Regions from separate parts of the Methylobacterium sp. J-092 genome, predicted to be linked through region 3. Evidence: predicted binding sites of a transcription regulator. Region 3 holds the regulator's gene; each other region holds the start of a gene.
The links. Region 3 encodes LexA, which represses DNA repair genes until DNA is damaged. Its sites were predicted from a motif close to TGTTCNNNNTGTGTTCNG; they were not measured.

Region 1: the regulator LexA is predicted to act here: its motif matches at 1,990-2,007, upstream of MKK60_RS06330 (ImuA family protein).
Region 2: the regulator LexA is predicted to act here: its motif matches at 3,162-3,179, upstream of parE (DNA topoisomerase IV subunit B).
Region 4: the regulator LexA is predicted to act here: its motif matches at 2,866-2,883, upstream of ruvC (crossover junction endodeoxyribonuclease RuvC).

The regions. Positions count from the first base shown of each region.
Region 1 is NZ_JAKSXU010000067.1:46,106-50,994, forward strand. It holds gene MKK60_RS06325 (Y-family DNA polymerase) at 1-1,260, opposite strand, end outside; gene MKK60_RS06330 (ImuA family protein) at 1,184-1,960, opposite strand; gene MKK60_RS06335 (collagen-like protein) at 2,200-3,054, shown strand; gene MKK60_RS06340 (spermidine synthase) at 3,237-3,920, opposite strand; gene MKK60_RS06345 (TIGR03862 family flavoprotein) at 3,917-4,889, opposite strand, start outside.
Region 2 is NZ_JAKSXU010000032.1:917-5,805, reverse strand. It holds gene topA (type I DNA topoisomerase) at 1-2,722, shown strand, start outside; gene MKK60_RS00820 (hypothetical protein) at 2,774-2,959, opposite strand; gene parE (DNA topoisomerase IV subunit B) at 3,238-4,889, shown strand, end outside.
Region 3 is NZ_JAKSXU010000186.1:4,333-9,221, forward strand. It holds partial or broken gene MKK60_RS22080 (ComEC/Rec2 family competence protein) at 1-1,178, shown strand, start outside; gene lexA (transcriptional repressor LexA) at 1,172-1,912, opposite strand; gene MKK60_RS22090 (NAD(P)-dependent oxidoreductase) at 2,083-3,021, opposite strand; gene MKK60_RS22095 (response regulator) at 3,319-3,702, shown strand; gene MKK60_RS22100 (protein phosphatase CheZ) at 3,741-4,265, shown strand; gene MKK60_RS22105 (creatininase family protein) at 4,332-4,889, shown strand, end outside.
Region 4 is NZ_JAKSXU010000070.1:7,918-12,806, forward strand. It holds gene MKK60_RS07385 (HAD-IA family hydrolase) at 1-428, shown strand, start outside; gene MKK60_RS07390 (SDR family oxidoreductase) at 433-1,488, opposite strand; gene MKK60_RS07395 (YebC/PmpR family DNA-binding transcriptional regulator) at 1,691-2,437, shown strand; gene MKK60_RS07400 (hypothetical protein) at 2,462-2,752, opposite strand; gene ruvC (crossover junction endodeoxyribonuclease RuvC) at 2,931-3,494, shown strand; gene MKK60_RS07410 (YceI family protein) at 3,501-4,127, opposite strand; gene ruvA (Holliday junction branch migration protein RuvA) at 4,304-4,889, shown strand, end outside.

The DNA of each region.
Region 1 (4,889 bases), on a different contig from region 3:
GTGCAGGACGACGCGCTCGATGCGCCAAGGTTCGGTGCGCCAAGGTTCGGTGTGCCAAGGGGCGATGCGGTCGGCGCGCTCGGGCACGTGGCTCGCACGGGGGCTCAGGCGGATCACGGGTCGGCCGAAGCGCTGGCGCAGGGCGTCGGCGAGGCCGGCGGTCCGGTCGTCCTGAGGGGCGGGGCCGGTGGCGAGGGTAGCCTGGCGGCCGGGCATCGGGCCGGTGGCGGACACGTCCAGGCGGACCGTCTCGAAGCCGAAGCCGGCATCCAGGCCAGAGCCGAGCCGGTCGAGCCGAAGCTGCAGCAGGCGCGCGACATGGTCGGGGCTGCGGCTCGGCTCGGACAGGCCGAGGTCGAGGGCGCGCACCACGTCGTCGACCCGGTGCAGCGACAGGCGAAAGCCGCGGGCGCCGAGCCCGTCCGCCTCGAGGCGCGGCGCGATCTCGGCCATCAGCCGCCGCACCGTGGCGACGATGATCTCCTGGCTGCCGATCGGATCGAGGAAGCCGCGGGCGGCGCCGTAGCGCACGGGCTCCGTGACCGGGACGAGCGGCTCCGGCCGGCACCCGGCCGCCTGGTCGAGGCGAACGAGCAGCGCCGCGCCGAAGCGGCGGGCCAGCGGCGGGCGCGGCGCGTCGAGGACGGCGCCGATCCTGCGCAGGCCGAGCCGCTTCAGGGCGACGGCGACGGCTGGCTCGCAGCGCAGGGCCTCGACGGGGAGGGGCCTCAGGGCCTGCTCGGTCCTCTCCGATGGGACGCACATGGTCTCGCCGCGCCCGTATCGCGCGAGGGCGAAGGCCGCGCCGGGCGTGTCGGCGAGCGCGATCCGTGCCGGGATCCCGGATCGCGCGAGGCGCGCGGCGAGGTCCGCGACCAGATCGGCTTCGCCGCCCAGGAGGTGGGCCGCCCCCGTGACGTCGAGGTACAGGCCGTCGCAGGCCTCGGCCGGGCCGAAGGGGACGACGCACGGCGTGTAGCGCTGCGCCCAGAGGCAGAGCCTGGCGAACGCCGCCGCGTCGGCGGCCGGATCGGCCGGGTAGACGTGGAGCGGGGTCGAGATCCGCGCCCGCACGCGGCCCAGCGGCTCGCCGCGTCGCAGGCCGAGGGCGGCTGCGGCGGGGTTCACGGCGGTGAGCCGCAGGCCGCCGGCCCCGGCGGCGGCGATCACCAGGGGGACGCCGTCATCCGGCGCGGCTCCCGCGCGCATCAGGCGCGCGACGGGCCAGTCCGTCAGGCAGATCGAAACGATGCGCGGCATGATCCCACTCCAGGAGCCAGTCGCCCGGCCGGCCGTTGCGGCAGCGGTCGAGCCGTGCGCGCCAACGGGGACGCAGGGTGCAGCCGAACCGGTCGCGCGCCGCGCCGCCGGCCGCGATCCGCCAGCGCGTCGCCGCGCCGTTCGGCAAGTCGGCCCGGCCGGGCCGCAGGATGAGGAGCAGGGGCGGCGCGGTGCCGAAGGATCCGGCGGCCAGCTGCAGGCGCCGGCCCGGCTTCAGCGGAAGCCCATCCGCGACGAGCCCGGCCACCGCCGCGAGGTGCCCGGCGCGCAGCGTCTCCTCGAGGGCACCGAACACGGAGGCGTCGGCCTCGGCCTCCAGCAGCAGCAGGCGCCCCGGATCGAGCCCGAGCCCGGTGAGGCCGTGGCCGTAGGGGATGGGATGGCCGGGGGCGACGACGAGGAGGGCGTCGCCCGCCCCCCGCGCGAGATGGCGGGCGACCAGGGCCAGCACGAAACCGAGGGCCGAGGCTTCGTCGCCCGCGCCCTCCGGGGCGACCTCGTGCAGGAGGCCGAGGCCGAGGCCTCCGCCGGGAAGCCGCGCGTCGAGGTCGGCGACGCCCAACGGCAGCACGCCGCCCGCGCCGGGGCGCCGCTCCGCGTCGAGGCGGGCCCGCAATTCCGCGAGCCGTTCCGCCGTGGACGGTCCCTGCTCATCCGGCTCGTCACGCGACCGCTCCATCCCGTCCCAGCTCCGACATGACGTCAGATAGGAACAAAACAAGAACACTTTCAAACGGTTTCGCACCGCCCGAAAATAGTCCCGCCGGGGCAGCAGCTTGGCCTGTGGACGGGTGTGGAAGGGTGTGGAAGGGTGTGGATCGGCTCCATTTGAAGGCGGCCATGGCCAGGGTTGACCCCGGTGGCAGCCGGGCGGCAATGTCCCGCCGCCGCGCGATCCGGCGGCGGGGAATGTTCGACATGATCCTTCATCGCGCGCGCTTCGCCACGCTGATCGCCGGATGCCTCGTCCTCGCCGGCGGCGCGCAGGCCCAGCAGCCGGCGGCGCCGGGACTCGATGCGCCCGCCGCGTCCGCACCGGCCCGCCAGCGTGCGCGTCGGGCTCAGGCGCCGTCCCAGCCGATCATGGTCTACGACGCCCGCATCGAGGCCGGCGACCTGCGGATCTCGGGTTCGGTGCGCAAGGGCGGCGCCGTCGTCGTGATGGACGAGGACGTGTCGGTGATGGCCGATTCCCGCGGCCGCTTCCTGTTCCGTCTGCCCTACCGACCGGGCAGCTGCGTCGTATCGCTGAAGAGCAACGAGGACGAGCGCGAGGCCGTGATCGCCAACTGCGCCCCCGAGGGACAGGCCGGCGCCAAGGGCGAGACCGGGGTGCGCGGCGAGCCCGGCCCGCAGGGCGTGGCGGGGCTTCCCGGCCCGGCCGGACCGGCGGGCGAGGCCGGCCCGAAGGGCGAGACGGGTCCCAGAGGCGAGACGGGTCCTAAGGGCGAGACGGGTCCGAAAGGAGAGGCGGGCCCCAGAGGCGCGGCCGGCCCCCAGGGAGATGCGGGACAGAAGGGGGAGGCCGGCCCGGCGGGACCTGCCGCCGCCGCGCTCCCTGCCGCGGCCCCCGCAACGCCGTTCCGGGCGGTACGGAGCGAGACCTGCCCGGCCACCGGCTGCGAGATCGCCTGCGCGGGCGGCGAGGTCTTCGTCTCGGCCTACTGCCTCAAGGCCGGCACCCCGGTCTTCTCGCAAGGCACCGACGGGACGGCGACCGCCTCCTGCCCACCGGAAGCCGCCGGCATGGTCGGGTTCTGCGCGCGGATGTGACGGTCGCGTCACCGGATCGATCACGCGAGGCACGGCGCGCTCCCTCTTCCAGAGGGGCGGGGTGAGGGGCGTGACTTCTCCGCAAAGCTCACGCCCCTCAACCTGTCCTTCTCCTTATGGGAGATGGGACCCGCGCTTCGAACCGTCCGGTCGGTCGCGGAGGGGAAGGAGCCATCCGGGCCTCAGCCACGGCCGGAACGTACGGCGAGCCAGATCACGTGGCGGGCGCCACCCTTTCGGCCGTTGGCGCGGGTGGCGACCTCCTCGACGCTCAAGCCCGCATCGTGCAGGCGGCGGCCGAAGCTGCGGTCCGGCCCCGCGGACCAGACCGCGAGGATCCCGCCCGGACGCAGGGCGGCATAAGCGGCGCCGAGGCCGGCCGGATCGTAGAGCCGGTCGTTGGAGGCCCGCGTCAGGCCGTCCGGCCCGTTGTCGACGTCGAGCAGGATCGCGTCCCAGGCGGCCGGACGCTCGCCGATCGCGCCCGCCACGTCCACCTCGCGCAAGGTTACGCGGGGATCGTCGAGGATGCCGTCGAACACGCCGGCGAGGGGTCCGCGCGCCCAGGCGGCCACAGCGGGCACGAGCTCGGCCACCGTCACCGCCGCTCCGGGAGGCAGCGCACCGAGCGCGGCGCGCAGGGTGAAGCCCATGCCGAGCCCGCCGATCAGCACGTGCGGCGCCCTGCGCGATGCGATCCTGCCGCAGGCCAGGGTCGCCAGCGCCTCCTCCGAGCCGCTGAGCCGGCTGTTCATCAGCTCGTTCTGGCCGAGCATGATCGCGTACTCGGTGCCCCGCCGCCGCAGCCGCAGGGTGCCGCCGTCGCCGGGGATCGAAGCGGTGTCGAGGTTCTCCCAGGGGATCATGCGGCGCTCACGTCCTCTCGTCCGGCAAGCCACGCCGCCATCCCGGCCGCCGCCGCCCGACCGCTGCTGATCGCGCCCTGGAGCAGGTAGCCGCCGGTGGGCGCCTCCCAGTCGAGCATCTCGCCGGCCACGAACAGGCCCGGCCGCTTCCGAACCATGAAGCCCGCATCGAGCCCGTCGAAGCCGACACCGCCGGCGGTTGAGATCGCACGCTCGATCGGAGCCATCGCGTGCAGGCGCAACGGTGCGGCCTTGATCAGCCCGGCGAGCGCATCCGGGTCGGCCGGCAGCGCGACGCCCGCAGCCTCGCGCAGCACCCCTGCCGCCGCCGGCGACAGGCCGGCCCCCTTGCGCAGGCGGGTCGCCATCGATTCGCCGGGCCGCGGGTCTGACAGCCGGTCAGCGAGGGCGCTCGTGCTGAGGTCGGGACGCAGGTCGAGCACGAGGCGGGCGGCGCCCTTGCCTCCCGCGTCCTTCCCGCTCCTGTCCTGGCGCTCGATCATCGCGCGCAGGGCCCGCGACACCGCGTAGATCGCACCGCCCTCGATGCCGTCGGCGGTGATCAGCGCCTCCCCCCGCACGATCACGCCGTCGGCGGTCAACCCGATCCGCTTCAGGGGCTGCCCGGCGAAGCGCTCGCGGAAATGGTCCGACCACGCCACCGCGAAGCCCGCATTGGCCGGGCGCAGGGGCGCGACGGCGACGCCGAGATTCGCCAGCATCGGCACCCAGGCTCCGTCAGAGCCGAGGCGGGGCCAGCTCGCGCCGCCGAGCGCCAGCAGCACCGCCTTCGGCCTCGTCCAGCTCTTCCCCTCCGGCGTCTCGAACACCAGGGTGCCGTCCTCGACGGCCACGAGCCGGTGCCGGGTGCGGATACCGACGCCCGCGCCCTCGAGGCGGCGCAGCCAGGCCCGCAGAAGGGGCGAGGCCTTGAACGCCTTCGGGAACACCCGCCCGCTCGATCCGACG
Region 2 (4,889 bases), on a different contig from region 3:
CATCAACAAGTATCTTGGCCGCGACTATGAAGTCATCGCCTCGTTCGGGCACATCCGCGACCTTCCGGCCAAGGACGGGTCGGTCGATCCCGAAGCCGATTTCAACATGATCTGGGAGCTCGACGCCCGCGGCTCGAAGCAGGTGTCCGAGATCGCCCGCGCCGTGAAGGGCGCGGACAAGCTGATCCTGGCGACCGACCCGGATCGCGAGGGCGAGGCGATCTCCTGGCACGTGCTGGAGGCGCTGACCGCCCGCAAGGTGCTGAAGGGCATCCCGGTCGAGCGCGTCACCTTCAACGCGATCACCAAGGCGTCGGTCGAGACGGCGATGCGGCAGCCGCGCCAGATCGATCAGGCGCTGGTCGACGCCTACCTGGCGCGCCGGGCGCTCGACTACCTCGTCGGCTTCAACCTGTCGCCGGTGCTGTGGCGCAAGCTCCCCGGCGCCCGCTCGGCCGGCCGCGTGCAGTCGGTGGCCTTGCGGCTCGTCTGCGAGCGCGAGGTCGAGATCGAGCGCTTCAAGCCGCGCGAGTACTGGTCGCTGGTCGCGACCCTCTCGACCGCCGACGGCGGCGTGTTCGAGGCTCGCCTCGTCGGGGCCGACGGCAAGCGCATCCAGCGCCTCGACGTCGGCAATGGCGAGGATGCGGCCGCGTTCAAGCGCGACCTCGAGCTCGCGACGTTCCAGGTGGCCTCGGTCGAGGCGAAGCCCGCCAAGCGCCATCCGCAGCCGCCCTTCACGACGTCGACGCTGCAGCAGGAGGCGTCGCGAAAGCTCGGGATGGCGCCGGCGCAGACCATGCGCGTCGCCCAGAAGCTCTACGAGGGTGTCGACATCGGCGGCGAGACGGTGGGCCTGATCACCTACATGCGGACCGACGGCGTCGACATGGCGCCCGAGGCCATCGCCGACGCGCGCCGGGTCATCGGCCGCGAGTTCGGCGACAAGTACGTCCCGGGCGTGCCGCGCCGCTACAGCGCCAAGGCCAAGAACGCGCAGGAGGCCCACGAGGCCGTGCGCCCGACCGACATGGGCCGGCTGCCGAAGCAGGTCGCGCGGATGCTCGATCCCGAGCAGGCCAAGCTCTACGACCTGATCTGGACGCGGACCGTCGCCAGCCAGATGGAGTCGGCCGAGCTGGAGCGCACCACGGTCGACGTGACCGCCAGCGTCGGCCCGCGCCGGATCGACCTGCGCGCCACCGGTCAGGTCGTGAAGTTCGACGGCTTCCTCACCCTCTACCAGGAGGGCAAGGACGACGAGGAGGACGAGGACGGCAAGCGCCTGCCGCCGATGACGGCCGGCGAGGCGCTGAAGCGCGAGCGCATCGCCTCGACCCAGCACTTCACCGAGCCACCGCCGCGCTTCTCCGAGGCCAGCCTCGTCAAGCGCATGGAGGAGCTCGGCATCGGCCGGCCCTCGACCTACGCCGCGGTGCTCCAGACCCTGCGCGACCGCGAATACGTCAAGATCGAGAAGAAGCGCCTGCAGCCCGAGGACAAGGGCCGGCTCGTGACCGGCTTCCTCGAGAGCTTCTTCAAGCGCTACGTCGAGTACGACTTCACCGCGGACCTCGAAGGCCAGCTCGACCGGGTCTCGAACGCCGAGATCGATTGGCGCGACGTGCTGCGCGACTTCTGGCGCGACTTCTCGGCCGCCGTCGGCGGCACCAAGGAGCTGCGCGTCACCGAGGTGCTGGAGGCGCTGAACACGCTTCTCGGCGACCACATCTTCCCCGAGAAGGCCGACGGCTCGAACCCGCGCACCTGCCCGACCTGCGGCTCGGGCCAGCTCTCGCTGAAGCTCGGCAAGTTCGGCTCCTTCGTCGGCTGCTCGAACTACCCGGAATGCAAGTTCACCCGGCAGCTCTCGGCCGCGGGCATTGAGGGCGAGGGCGACGGCTCATCGCCGGACGGCAGCCCGCCCGGCACGCGGGTGCTCGGCAACGATCCGGTGAGCGGATTGCCGGTGACGATCCGCGACGGACGGTTCGGCCCGTTCGTCCAGCTCGGCGAGGCCTCGACCGAGAAGGACGCGGCCAAGCCTAAGCGCTCGTCGCTGCCGAAGGGCGTGACGCCGTCGATGGTCGACCTGGAGAAGGCGCTGCGGCTGCTGTCGCTGCCGCGCGAGGTCGCCCGTCACCCGGAGACCGGCGAGCCGATCCTGGCCAATCTCGGCCGGTTCGGGCCCTACGTCCAGCACGGCAAGACCTACGCGAACCTGGGCAAGGACGACGACGTGCTCGAGGTCGGCGCCAACCGGGCGATCGACCTGATCGTCGCCAAGGAACAGGGCGGCGGCCGCGGCCGCCCGTCCTCGGATCCCGGCCGCCCGATCGGCAAGGACGAGGCGACGGGTCGCGAGCTGGTGGTGAAGGCCGGCAAGTACGGCGCCTACGTCACCGACGGCGAGGTCAACGCGACCCTGCCGAAATCGATGGCCGCCGAGGCGCTGACGCTCGCCGAGGGCATCGACCTCGTCAACGCCAAGCGCGCGGCCGGCGGGGGCAAGCCGAGCCGCGGCCGCAAGGCCGCGCCGGCGCGGGGTGCGAAGGCCACGGCGCGCAAGCCGGCAAAGGCGGCCAAGGACGGCGAGGTCGGGACGGTGAAGACCGGTTCCAAAACCTCCGCCAAACCCGCCGCGAAGAAGCCCGCCACGCCGAAGGCCGCTGCGGGCAAGGCCGCTGCGAAGCCGGCCGCGAGCAAGAAGGCCAGCGGCTGAACCGCCGGCGGCGCGGCTTGCCGGCGGTCCGCGTCAGGCGCGTCGCGGGTCTCAGACGAGGTAGCTGATCGTCGCGGCGAAGGCCGTCGCGAAGGTCGCCAGGGCGATCGTCGTCGGATTGACGAAGGCCGCGCGAGAGACGGGCGCAGCGTCCTGCTCGCATCCGAAGGCTTGCCCGGCGGCGCGCTCGAGGCGGGCGAGGATCAGGGTTCGGGCTTCGATCGAAGCAGTCGTCATCGTCGGCGTCCCAGCCCTCGTTACGGCAAAGATCTTGTGATATAATGCATGATCATGCCGCCGGTTCCGCGCGAAATTGCAGCGTGAGGCGATCTTAACCGGATCTGCGCATCACCCCGATGACGGTTGCATCGCAGCGTTTGGAGGGTTCGCGCTGCACATGCGAAGCTGCATAGCGGATTCGGCCTGCGATCGCCTTTGATGTTTCCGTTTTGTTCCGGTATCGTGAGCGGATGAAAGCCCATGCGAGACGTGACCCGAAGCCTGGAGCCCGTCGGTTGAGCGACGCCCCCATCGACCTGTTCGGGCCGGGCGCGAAGGCCGCTGCCCATTCTTCGCTAGCCCATTCTTCGCCGGCCAAGCCTTCGGCCACGGATCCCTCGCCCGCCGCGCCCCTGCCCTCGTCCGAGCGCCGGCGCAAGCCGACGGCGCCGATGGCGGCGCTCGAGCCGCTCGCCGGTCCGGAGGCCGGCTACACCGCATCCGACATCGAGGTGCTGGAAGGGCTGGAGCCGGTGCGGCGCCGGCCCGGCATGTATATTGGCGGCACCGATGAGCGGGCGCTGCACCACCTGTTCTCGGAGGTGATCGACAATTCGATGGACGAGGCGGTGGCGGGCCACGCCAGCTTCATCGAGGTCGAGCTGGAGGAGACGGGCGCGCTCGTCGTCACCGATAACGGCCGCGGCATCCCGATCGACCCGCACCCGAAGTTTCCCGGCAAGTCCGCGCTCGAAGTCATCATGACGACGCTGCATGCGGGCGGGAAGTTCGACTCGAAGGTCTACGAGACCAGCGGCGGCCTGCACGGCGTCGGCATCTCGGTGGTGAACGCGCTGTCCGACCTCCTGGAGGTCGAGGTCGCGCGCAACCAGACGCTCTACCGCCAGAGTTTTTCGCGCGGTCATGCGCAGGGCGGGTTGGAAACCGTCGGGCGGGTGCAGAACCGGCGCGGCACGCGCATCCGCTTCCATCCCGACTCGCAGATCTTCGGCTCGCTGGCGTTCGACCCGCGCCGCCTGTTCAAGATGGCGCGCTCGAAGGCCTACCTGTTCGGCGGCGTCGAGATCCGGTGGCGGTGTGCGCCGGCGCTGATCGAGGGCACCGACATCCCGGCCGAGGCGGTGCACCGCTTCCCCGGCGGCCTGCGCGACTACCTCGCCCGCGACATCGAGGGCAAGGAGCTCGTCACCGACGCGATTTTCTCCGGCAAGATTACAAAGCCCGGCTCGCACGGCTCGCTCGAATGGGCCGTGGCCTGGATGGTCCACGACGACGGCGTCTCCGCCTCGTACTGCAACACCATCCCGACGCCCGAGGGCGGCACCCACGAATCTGGCCTGCGCGTCGCGCTGCTGCGGGCGCTGCGCGAGCACGCCGAGCGGGTGAACCAGGCCAAGCGCATGACGGCGGTGACCACCGACGACGTGATGGCGACCTGCGCCTCCATGCTGTCGGTCTTCATCCGCGAGCCGGAGTTCCAGGGCCAGACCAAGGACAAGCTCGCCACCGTCGAGGCGTCGCGCATCGTCGAGACCGCGATCCGCGACGCCTTTGACCATTGGCTCGCCGCGTCGCCGGCCCAGGCCAACAAGGTGCTAGACTGGGTGATCGACCGGGCCGAGGAGCGCCTGCGCCGACGCCAGGAGAAGGAGGTTGCGCGCAAGACCGCGACGCGCAAGCTGCGGCTCCCCGGCAAGCTCGCCGATTGCTCGGCCGCCGGCACCGCGGGCTCGGAGATCTTCATCGTCGAGGGCGACTCGGCCGGCGGCTCGGCCAAGCAGGCGCGCGACCGGGCCACGCAGGCGATCCTGCCGCTGCGCGGCAAGATCCTGAACGTTGCCTCGGCCAGCCGCGACAAGCTCGGTGCGAACCAGCTCATCGGCGACCTGACCCTGGCGCTCGGCTGCGGCACGGGCGGTCAGTACCG
Region 3 (4,889 bases):
CGGAAGGCTTGCTCGGCCCGAGCTTCCAGATGTCGTTCGGGGCGGTGGCCGGCCTCATCGCCTGCGCCCGCCTGATCGATGGAGGGATGTTCCGCCGCGACGGGGCCGGGCGGATCGGCCGGCTGATCGCGCTGTCGCTGACGACGGTGGTCGGCACCCTCGGCACGACGCTCGTGGCGCAGGTCGCGACCGCGCCCTTCGCCACCTACCACTTCCAGACCGTCCAACCCTTCGGGCTGATCGGCAACGCGCTCACCCTACCGCTGGTCTCGCTCGCGGTGATGCCGGCGGCGGTGCTGGGCATCGTCGCCTACCCGTTCGCCCTCGACCAGCCGGTCTGGTGGCTGATGGGACTGGCGGTGCGCGGCATGCTGACCATCTCCGGCTGGATCCAGGGGCTCGGGCGCGCCAACGTCGTGGTCCCGGCCTTCGGCACCGCCGCGCTCGGGTGCCTCGCCGCGGGGCTGCTGCTCGCGACGCTCCCGGTCTCGCGCCTGCGCTGGCTCGCCCTGCCGCCGGCGCTGCTCGGGCTCGGCCTGGCGACGATGCCGGCCCGCTACGACATCTACGTCGACCGCCAGGGCAGCGGAGCGGCGGTGCGCCGCGCCGACGGCAGCCTCGTCGCCCTCGGGCGGCCGTCGAACTTCGTGCTGGAGCAGTGGCTGAAGGCCGACGGCGACGGCAGGCCGGGCGCGCAGGCGACGGGCGGTTCCGTTTGCGACCGGATCGGATGCACGCTTCGGTTGGCCGACGGGCGCGCGGTGGCGCTTCTGAAGGATCGCCGCGGCTTCGCGCAGGATTGCGCCAAGGCCTCGGTGCTGATCACGGCGCTCGCCGCACCGCCCGGCTGCGCCGCCGCCCTCGTCATCGATCGCGCCTACCTCGCCAGCCACGGCGCCGTGGCGATCCGCGTCGAGCCGAATGGCTTCATTCTGGCCGACACGCATGAGCCGGGACGGACGCTGCCGTGGCGCCCCGCGATGGTCCGTCCCCCGCCCCAGGGAACGGATGACGCGGCAGCGGGCGGATCGTCGCCCGCGGCCGAGCCCAAGCCGAAGGACGTCCCGTTCCAGGGCATGGCCGTACCGCCCCCCCGGGCGGAGGACGCCGACCCGGCACCCGACGATCCGGCCGCGGACGGCCCGAACCCGGAGATGCCGGGCGAGACCCTTCAGTAACGGCGCACGAGGCTGACCAGGCGGCCCTGGATCTGCACCCGATCCGGCCCGAGCACGCGGGTCTCGTAGGCCGGGTTCGCGGCTTCGAGCGCGATCGAGGAGCCGCGACGGCGCAGCCGCTTCAGCGTCGCCTCCTCGTCGTCGATCAGCGCCACGATGATGTCGCCGGTGTTGGCGGTGTCCTGCTTGCGGATGACCACGAGGTCGCCGTCGAGGATGCCCGCCTCGACCATCGAGTCGCCGCGGACCTCCAGGGCGTAGTGCTCGCCGCCGGCCAGGAAGTCCGGCGACATGGTGATCGCGTGGCTCTGGTTCTGGATCGCCGAGATCGGCGTGCCGGCCGCGATCCGGCCCATCACCGGGATCGACACCGCGCGCCCGCTGTCGTCGACCATCTGCGTCGTGGAAGGACGCGGCGGCACGGCCTTCGAGCGCCCGCCCTCGACCACGCTCGGGGTGAACCGGCGCGGCGCGGCGGGAGCTGCCGGCACCGGGGCGGGCGCGCTGGAGCGGCCGGCGCCGTCGGGCATGCGCAGCACCTCGATCGCCCGAGCCCGATTCGGAAGCCGGCGCAGGAAGCCGCGCTCCTCTAGGGCGGTGATCAGCCGGTGGATGCCGGATTTCGACTTGAGATCGAGGGCGTCCTTCATCTCGTCGAACGACGGCGGAACCCCGTCCTCGCGCATCCGCTCGTCGATGAATCGCAGGAGATCCAGCTGTTTACGGGTCAGCATCGGCGCGGCTCGCAGGAATGCGCGGCCACACGAAGGTGGAGCCGCAGAAACAAAACACGAACACGTTAAACGTTCGTCAAGTGTTCCGCAAGGGTTCTCATCGGCCGATCCGACCGTTGCATCGAATTTCGTCGCGCGCCGAGCCCTTTTCGATCGCTGTGCTGCGGGGCTCAGCCCTCGAGGCTGCGGCGCACGGCGCGGGCGGTGACCGCCGAGACGCGCACGTTCGATTCCCGCGTCACGCCGGCGATGTGCGGGGTCAGGATGAGGTTCGGCACGTCGATCAGCGCCGCGCCGCCCGCGGCGTCCACGGGCTCCTGGGCGAACACGTCGAGCGCCGCCCCGCCGAGGTGCCCGGACCGAAGCGCCGCGGCGACGGCGGCCTCGTCCACGACGCCCCCGCGGGCGGCGTTGATCAGGATCGCGCCCGGCCGCATCCGGGCGATCGCCGCCGGCCCGATCATGTCGCGCGTCGCCTCGGTCAGCGGCACGTGCAGCGAGAGCACGTCGCTCGTTGCGACCAGCGCGTCAAGGGTCAGGCTCGCCACCGCGCCGTGCGCCGGGCGCCACGCGGCGTCGTCGGGCGCAAGGTGCGGGTCGAAGGCGGCGACGGTCATGTCGAGGGCCGCCGCACGGCGGGCGGTCTGGCGGGCGATCGCGCCGAAGCCGACGAGGCCGAGGCGCTTGCCGGCGATCTCGCGTCCCATCAGCGCGTTGCGCGGCCACGCGCCCGCGGCGACCTGCGCGCTCGCGCCGTAGGCGCCGCGCAGCAGCAGCAACGCGGTGCCGATCACGTACTCGGCCACCGCGCCGTCGTTGGCGCCGGTCGCGGGATGGACCGCGATCCCGCGGGCGGCGCAGGCGGCCAGATCGATGTTGTCGAGCCCGACGCCGAGGCGGCCCACCACCCTGAGGTCGGATGCCGCCGCGAGCAGGCCCGCGCGCACCTGCGTGCGGTTGCGGACGATCAGCCCGGACGCGCCCGCGAGCGCCGCGCGCAGGGCGTCCGGCCGGTCGACCAGGGTCGGATCGTAGAGCGTCTCGAACCCCGCGAGCTCCGCCGCGATCGCGGCCTCGTCCATGAACTCGCTGATGACGACCTTGCGCATGGGGCGGCGATCCTTCTCCGCGGCCGGGCCGGTGCCGGCGGGCTGCCCGCTCTGCCGCGGCGTCCGGGCGACGTCGCAGCTGGGGGCATCGTCATCACGCAGCCGAGCGCGTCGGTAAAGGCGGCCGCGCCGCCTATCCGAGTGGGTGCGCCGATCGCAGCGCGATTAACCGCTTCGCAATGCCGCCCGGCGTAAGGTCCCGGGCATGAGGTGCGACCAGCGACAGCGCCTCCCGACATTGCGTGACCGACGCCGACGGCCGAGCCGGCGATTCGGAGACACCGGAGCAGTTTGACCATGGCCCTCGATCTCAGCATGCCGATCCTGGTCGTCGACGACTACCAGACGATGGTTCGCATCATCCGCAACCTGCTCAAGCAGCTCGGCTTCGAGGAGGTCGACGACGCCTCCGACGGCACGGCCGCGCTGGCGCGCCTCAAGGGCCGCAAGTACGGCCTCGTGATCTCCGACTGGAACATGGAGCCGATGACCGGCTACGAGCTGCTTCGCCACGTCCGCGCCGACGAGGGCCTGCGCACCACGCCGTTCATCATGGTCACCGCCGAGTCGAAGACCGAGAACGTCATCGCCGCCAAGAAGGCCGGCGTGAACAACTACATCGTCAAGCCGTTCAACGCCGCGACCCTGAAGAGCAAGATCGAGGCGGTCTGCGGCGCCTGACCGACCTTTCGGGGCCGACACGCGGAGGAATGCTGACGATGGGTTTGCAAAGACCGCTCGGCGCGACGATCAACCCGGCGACCATGGTGTCCGAGTTAATCGAGATCGCGGACTACATCGCCCACGTGCGCGACGAGATCGCGGCCCTGCGCGCCAACGAGCTGACGCACGACCGCATCCCGATGGCGCACGAGGAGCTCGGCAACGTCCTCGCCGCGACCGCCGGCGCCACCAACACCATCATGGAGGCGGCCGAGTCGATGCTGGCGCTCCCGGACGGGCCGGAATACCGCGCCGCGGTCGAGAGCGGCATCGGCACGATCTTCGAGGCCTGCGCCTTCCAGGACATCACCGGCCAGCGCATCGGCAAGGTGGTCGCCGCCCTGCAGCAGTTCGAGCTGCGGCTCGCGCGCTTCGCCAGCGCGGTGCGGGCGCGGGACGCCGCCGGACAGGACCCGGCCGAGGCCGAGCGCAACGAGCGCGCCCAGCGCCTGCTCCTCAACGGCCCGCAGCCGAACGGCCCGGCGACGGCACAGGACGACATCGACGCCCTGTTCGCCTGAACCTCGACGGGAAGGGGCCGGCTCCGCTAGAGCGTTGCGCCTGACGTCGGGGCATCGGGGGACAGCATGGCGGCACGGCTCTGGTCCGACCTGACCACGCGCGAGGTCTCCGGGCGCGGCATGGGCCGCACGGTCGCGGTGCTGCCGGTGGCCGCGATCGAGCAGCACGGCCCGCACCTGCCGCTCTGCACCGACGTGGCGATCATGGAGGGCTACCTCGCGCGCGCCCGCGCCCTGGTGCCAGCCGATCTCGACGTGCTGGTGCTGCCGGTGCAGTCGGTCGGCAAGTCCGACGAGCACGACGCCTTTCCCGGTACCCTCTCGCTCACCACCGCGACCGCGCTCGCCGCCTGGACCGAGATCGGTGCCGGCGTGCACCGGGCCGGCTGCAACCGGCTGGTGATCGTCACCTCGCACGGCGGCAACAGCGCGCTGATCGACCTCGTGGCCGGCGATCTGCGCGCCCGCTTCGGCATGGTCGCGGTGACGACCGCTTGGGCGCGGTTCGGCTATCCGAAGGGATGCTTTCCCGACGACGAGATCGTCCACGGCATCCATGCCGGCGGGATCGAGACGGCGCTGATGCTGGCGCTTCGGCCCGACCTGGTTCGGCGCGAGGCGATC
Region 4 (4,889 bases), on a different contig from region 3:
CGCGGGCGGGCGACGTCCGGCTCGCGATCGCGACGACCACCACCCGCGCCAACGTGGACACGCTCCTTGCCGTCAACTTTCCGGCCGGCGACCGCCCCTTCGACGTGATCGCCTCGGGCGACGAGGCCGCCCGCAAGAAGCCGGCCTCGGACATCTTCGATCTCGCGGTGCAACGCCTCGGCATCGCGCCGTCGGAGGCGATCGCGTTCGAGGATTCCGCCGCCGGCATCCGCTCGGCGCTCGATGCCGGCCTGCCGGTGCTGGCGACCCGCAGCCGCTACACCGAGAGCCACCGCCTCGACGGCGCGTTCTCGGCGGTGTCGGATCTCGGCGAGCCGGGGCATCCGCACCGGCACGTCTTCGGGTTCGCGTGGGCGGACGGGGTGGTGACGCTCGCGGGCCTGAGGGAGTGGCACGCGAGCGCCTGACCCGTCAGTCGCGACGGGCGAGCCGGCGACCGGCCAACTGCCGGCGCGCATCGTGCCGTCCCTGCGCTTCCGTCGCGAACAGCGTCGTCCCCGCGACGAGGCCCAGTGCCGCGGCAAGCCCGAGCTTCAGCCATTTCGGGTCGGCGCCGGCGACGTGGCCGACGGCGCGGTCGTCGAAACGGCCATGGGCGCCGGGATCGGTGTCCACCGGCTCGTAGAGGTTGTCGGCTCGGTGCTTGTTGGCGCGCACGCTGGTCATCTCCCCGCGATATCCGTGACGGGCGAGATACCCGTCGATCCAGCCCGGGATCACCATGTTGCCGACGATCGCCTTCCAGGCCGACGTCCCGATCCAAAGCTCGCGCGGCGCCGCCTGCGCGGCCGCGTAGACGTGGCGGGCGATCGCCTCGGGCTGGTAGATCGGCGGCACCGGCTCGAGCTTGCGCGGCAGCACCGAGCGGGCCCAATCGAATTGCGGCGTGTTCACCGCAGGCAGCTGCACCATCGTCAGCCGCACCTTGCTGCCGTCGTGCAGCAGTTCGCTGCGCAGCGAGTCGACGAAACCGCGCACCGCCGCCTTGGCCGCGCAATAGGTCGCCTGCAGGGGGATCGAGCGGTAGGCCAGGGCCGAGCCGATATGGACGATGGTGCCGGAATCCTTGGGCACCATGTGCTCGAGCGCCGCGAGCGTGCCGTGGACCTGGCCGAGATAGGTCACCTCGGTGACGCGACGGAACTCCTCGGCGGAGGTCTGCTGGACGGGCGCGTAGACCGTCACCATCGCGTTGTTGACCCAGACGTCGATGCCGCCGAACGCCGCGACGACCTCGGCGGCCACCTGGCTCACCGCGTCCGCGTCGGCGACGTCGGCCGCGAACGCCATCGGGCGTCCGCCGGCCCGCACCACGTCCTCGATCGTCCCGTGCAGGCCGGCCTCGCCCCGGGCGATCAGGCCGACGTTCCATCCATGCCGGGCGAACTCGCAGGCGACCGCCCGGCCGACGCCGGCGCTGGCGCCCGTGACCACGACCGTCCGTTTCCGCTCAACCTGTTTTCGCATTCTGTCCTCGTCGGCGCGCCGGTTGGCCGCGGTTCGTGAACGCCCGTCGCCGCCGATCTTTCCGTCGTCGGCCGATCGCGTTCCCGTGTGCCGCCCGCGTTGCCTCCCCGCGCCGCACGCGCGTATAAACCGCGGCATCCCCGCCCGGCGGCGTCGAGGGCGCGAGCCCTCCGCCGCCAAGACCCAAAGAACGCGCGACGCCATGGCCGGCCATTCCCAGTTCAAGAACATCATGCACCGCAAGGGCCGGGTGGACGCCGTCCGCTCGAAGCTCTTCGGGAAGCTCGCCCGCGAGATCACGGTGGCGGCCAAGCTCGGCCTGCCCGATCCGGCGATGAACGCGCGCCTGCGCGCCGCGATCATCGCGGCCCGCGCCGAGAACGTGCCCAAGGACAACATCGAGCGGGCGATCAAGAAGGCGGCCGGTGCCGACGGGGAGACCTACGAGGAGATCCGCTACGAAGGCTACGGCCCGGGCGGCGCCGCGCTGATCGTCGAGGCGCAGACCGACAACCGCAACCGCACGGCCTCCGACGTGCGCTCGGCCTTCACCAAGTCCGGCGGGAGCCTCGCCGAGACCGGCGCCGTCGCGTTCATGTTCGACCGTGTCGGGGTGGTCGGCTTCGCGGCCTCGGTCGCCGACGCCGACACGATGCTGGAGGCGGCGATCGAGGCCGGCGCCGACGACGTGCGCTCCGACGAATCCGGCCACGAGATCACCTGCGCGCAGGACTCCTTCGGCGAGGTCACCAAGGCCCTGGAGGCGCGCTTCGGCGAGCCGACCCGCACCGGCCTCGTCTGGAAGGCGCAGAACACGATCGACGTCGACGACGAGACCGGCGAGAAGCTGATCCGCCTCGTCGAGGTGATCGAGGACCAGGACGACGTGCAGAACGTCTACGTCAACTTCGCCCTGTCCGACGCGCTGGTGGCCAAGCTCGAGGCCTAGGGCGCGACACGCGGGGCGCGGGCGTCAGCGGGGCGAGGCCGCCCCGCTGCGGTCGCAGCGGTAGGGCGCGACCCCGATCGCCGGGTCCTGCAGCACGCGGCCGCCCGAGGCCGCGCAGCGGACCTGGAAGGAATCGTGCGGCCCCCAGAAGCTCCAGATCGTGAACATCGGCAGCACCATCATCAGGCAGACGCTGCCGATGACCATGCCCGCCGCCCAGGCGTTGCCGCGCAGCGGTTTCGGCGGCTCCGGCCGCATCGGCGGCATCGGCGCGAGGAAGGCCAGGGTCGGCACCAGCCAATCGAGGGTGTTCATCCGCCAGCCCGCCCGCAGTTTCGGCCCGCATCGTGGCGCGCCGCGAAGCCGACGGTAGTTCGATCGCCTCAGTTTCGAAAGTCGGTCAGCCGCGACCGTTTGGCGAAACCCTTCGTTCACGCTATGTGCTCAGACAGAGCCGGTACGGCGTTCCGGCCGTGCGGCCAAGGTCCGGTTCATGACGCCCATCCGCATCCTCGGCATCGATCCGGGCCTGCGCCGCACCGGCTGGGGCGTCGTGACGGTGACGGGGGCGAAGCTCGCCTACGTCGATTGCGGCGTCGTCACCTCGGACGGCGACCTGCCGCTGGCGCTGCGCCTGCGCGAATTGCACGAGGGCATCACCCGGGTCGTGCGGGACTTCTCGCCCGACGAGGTTTCGGTCGAGGAGACCTTCGTCAACAAGGACGCGCAGGCGACGCTCAAGCTCGGGCACGCCCGCGCCATCGCCCTGCTGGTGCCGGCGCTCGCCGGCGTGCCGGTGTTCGAGTACGCGGCGAACCTGATTAAGAAGTCGGTCTGCGGCTCGGGGCATGCCGAGAAGGCGCAGATCCAGGCGATGGTGCGCTTCCTGCTGCCGAAGGCCGAGTTCAAGCTGGCGGATGCGGCCGATGCGCTCGCCATCGCCATCACCCACGTCAACCATCGCGGCGCCCATGCGCTCAAGCGCGCCAACCCGCCGCCCGGCGCGGCCGGGCCGGGCGCCGCGCGGATCGCGGCGGCGTTGGCCAAGCTCGGCTGAGGCCGATCAGTTCAACGCCTTGAACTCGCCTTCGAGGCGCAGGACGACCTCGTCGCCGAGCATCGGCAGGTAGGCGTCGATGCCGAAGTCCGACCGCTTCAGCACGGCGCGGCCGTCGAAGCCGACGGTGTAGGCCTTGTCGACGGGATGGATGCCGGCCTGGTTGAAGGTCGCGTCGAAGGCGACCGGCTTGGTGACGCCGCGCAGCGTCAGGTCGCCGGTGACGCGCGCCGTGGTCGGGCTCGTCGCCTCGACCGCGGTTGCGGCGAAGGTCGCGCTCGGGAACTTCGCGGTGTCGAAGAAGTCGGGCGCCTTGAGATGCGCGTCGAGCTTCGGGTTCACGCCGGTGATGCTGTCGGTGCCGATCGTGACCTTGAGCCGGATCTTGGTCGCGTCCTTGGGGTCGAGGGTCGCGTCGCCGGTGACGTCGGTGATCTGCCCGTAATAGGTCGAGAAGCCGAGATGGCTCAGCGACCAGGTGATCTTGGCGTGGTCGGGATCGAGGCGGTATGCGCCCGGCCGGACCTGCGTCGGGTCGGCGCTGGAGGCAGTCGCGGTGTCGGCGGCCCGCGCCGGCGAGAGGGCGAGCGTCTGGGCGAGTGCCAGGGCGAGGAGAAGCAAGGGTCCGCGCATCGGGATCGCCTGGGTTGTAACCGACCGTTTCCCTGCCCTGATCCCACGAAGCTCGGCCGCTCTCAAGACTGGCCTGCAGAAAGACTCGCCACGCTTCGCCGGATGGCGGGGATGCGCGGCATTCTGTAGGCAGCGGACGGCACGCTGGACGCGGCAGCGCGAATGATCGGGATCTCATGATCGGTAAGCTCAAGGGCGTGGTCGATTCCTACGGCGGGGATTTCGTCCTGCTCGACGTCCAGGGAGTCGGGTACGAGGTGCATTGCTCGGCGCGCACGCTTCAGCGCCTGCCGAAGCCCGGCGAGCCGGCCGTCCTTTCGATCGAGACGCATGTCCGCGAGGACATGATCCGCCTCTACGGCTTCCGCTCGGATGCCGAGCGCGAGTGGTTCCGCCTGCTCCAGACCGTGCAGGGCGTCGGCTCCAAGGTCGCCCTCGGGCTGCTCTCGGTGCTGGAGCCGCCTCAGCTCGCCTCGGCGATCGCCATGGGCGACAAGACCGCCGTCGCGCGTGCGCCCGGCGTCGGCCCGCGGCTGGCCGCCCGGCTGGTGGCCGAACTCAAGGACAAGGCGCCGGCCTTCGCGCCGATCGATCCGGCGCTCATCGCCTTGTCGGGCGCGGTCGAGAACCGCTCCGCGCCCCAGCCCGTCGCCGACGCGATCTCGGCGCTGGTCAACCTCGGCTACGCCCAGCTCCAGGCCTCGGCCGCGGTCGCCGCTGCCTTGAAGGCTGGCGGCGAGGACGCCGAGGCGAAGGTTCTCA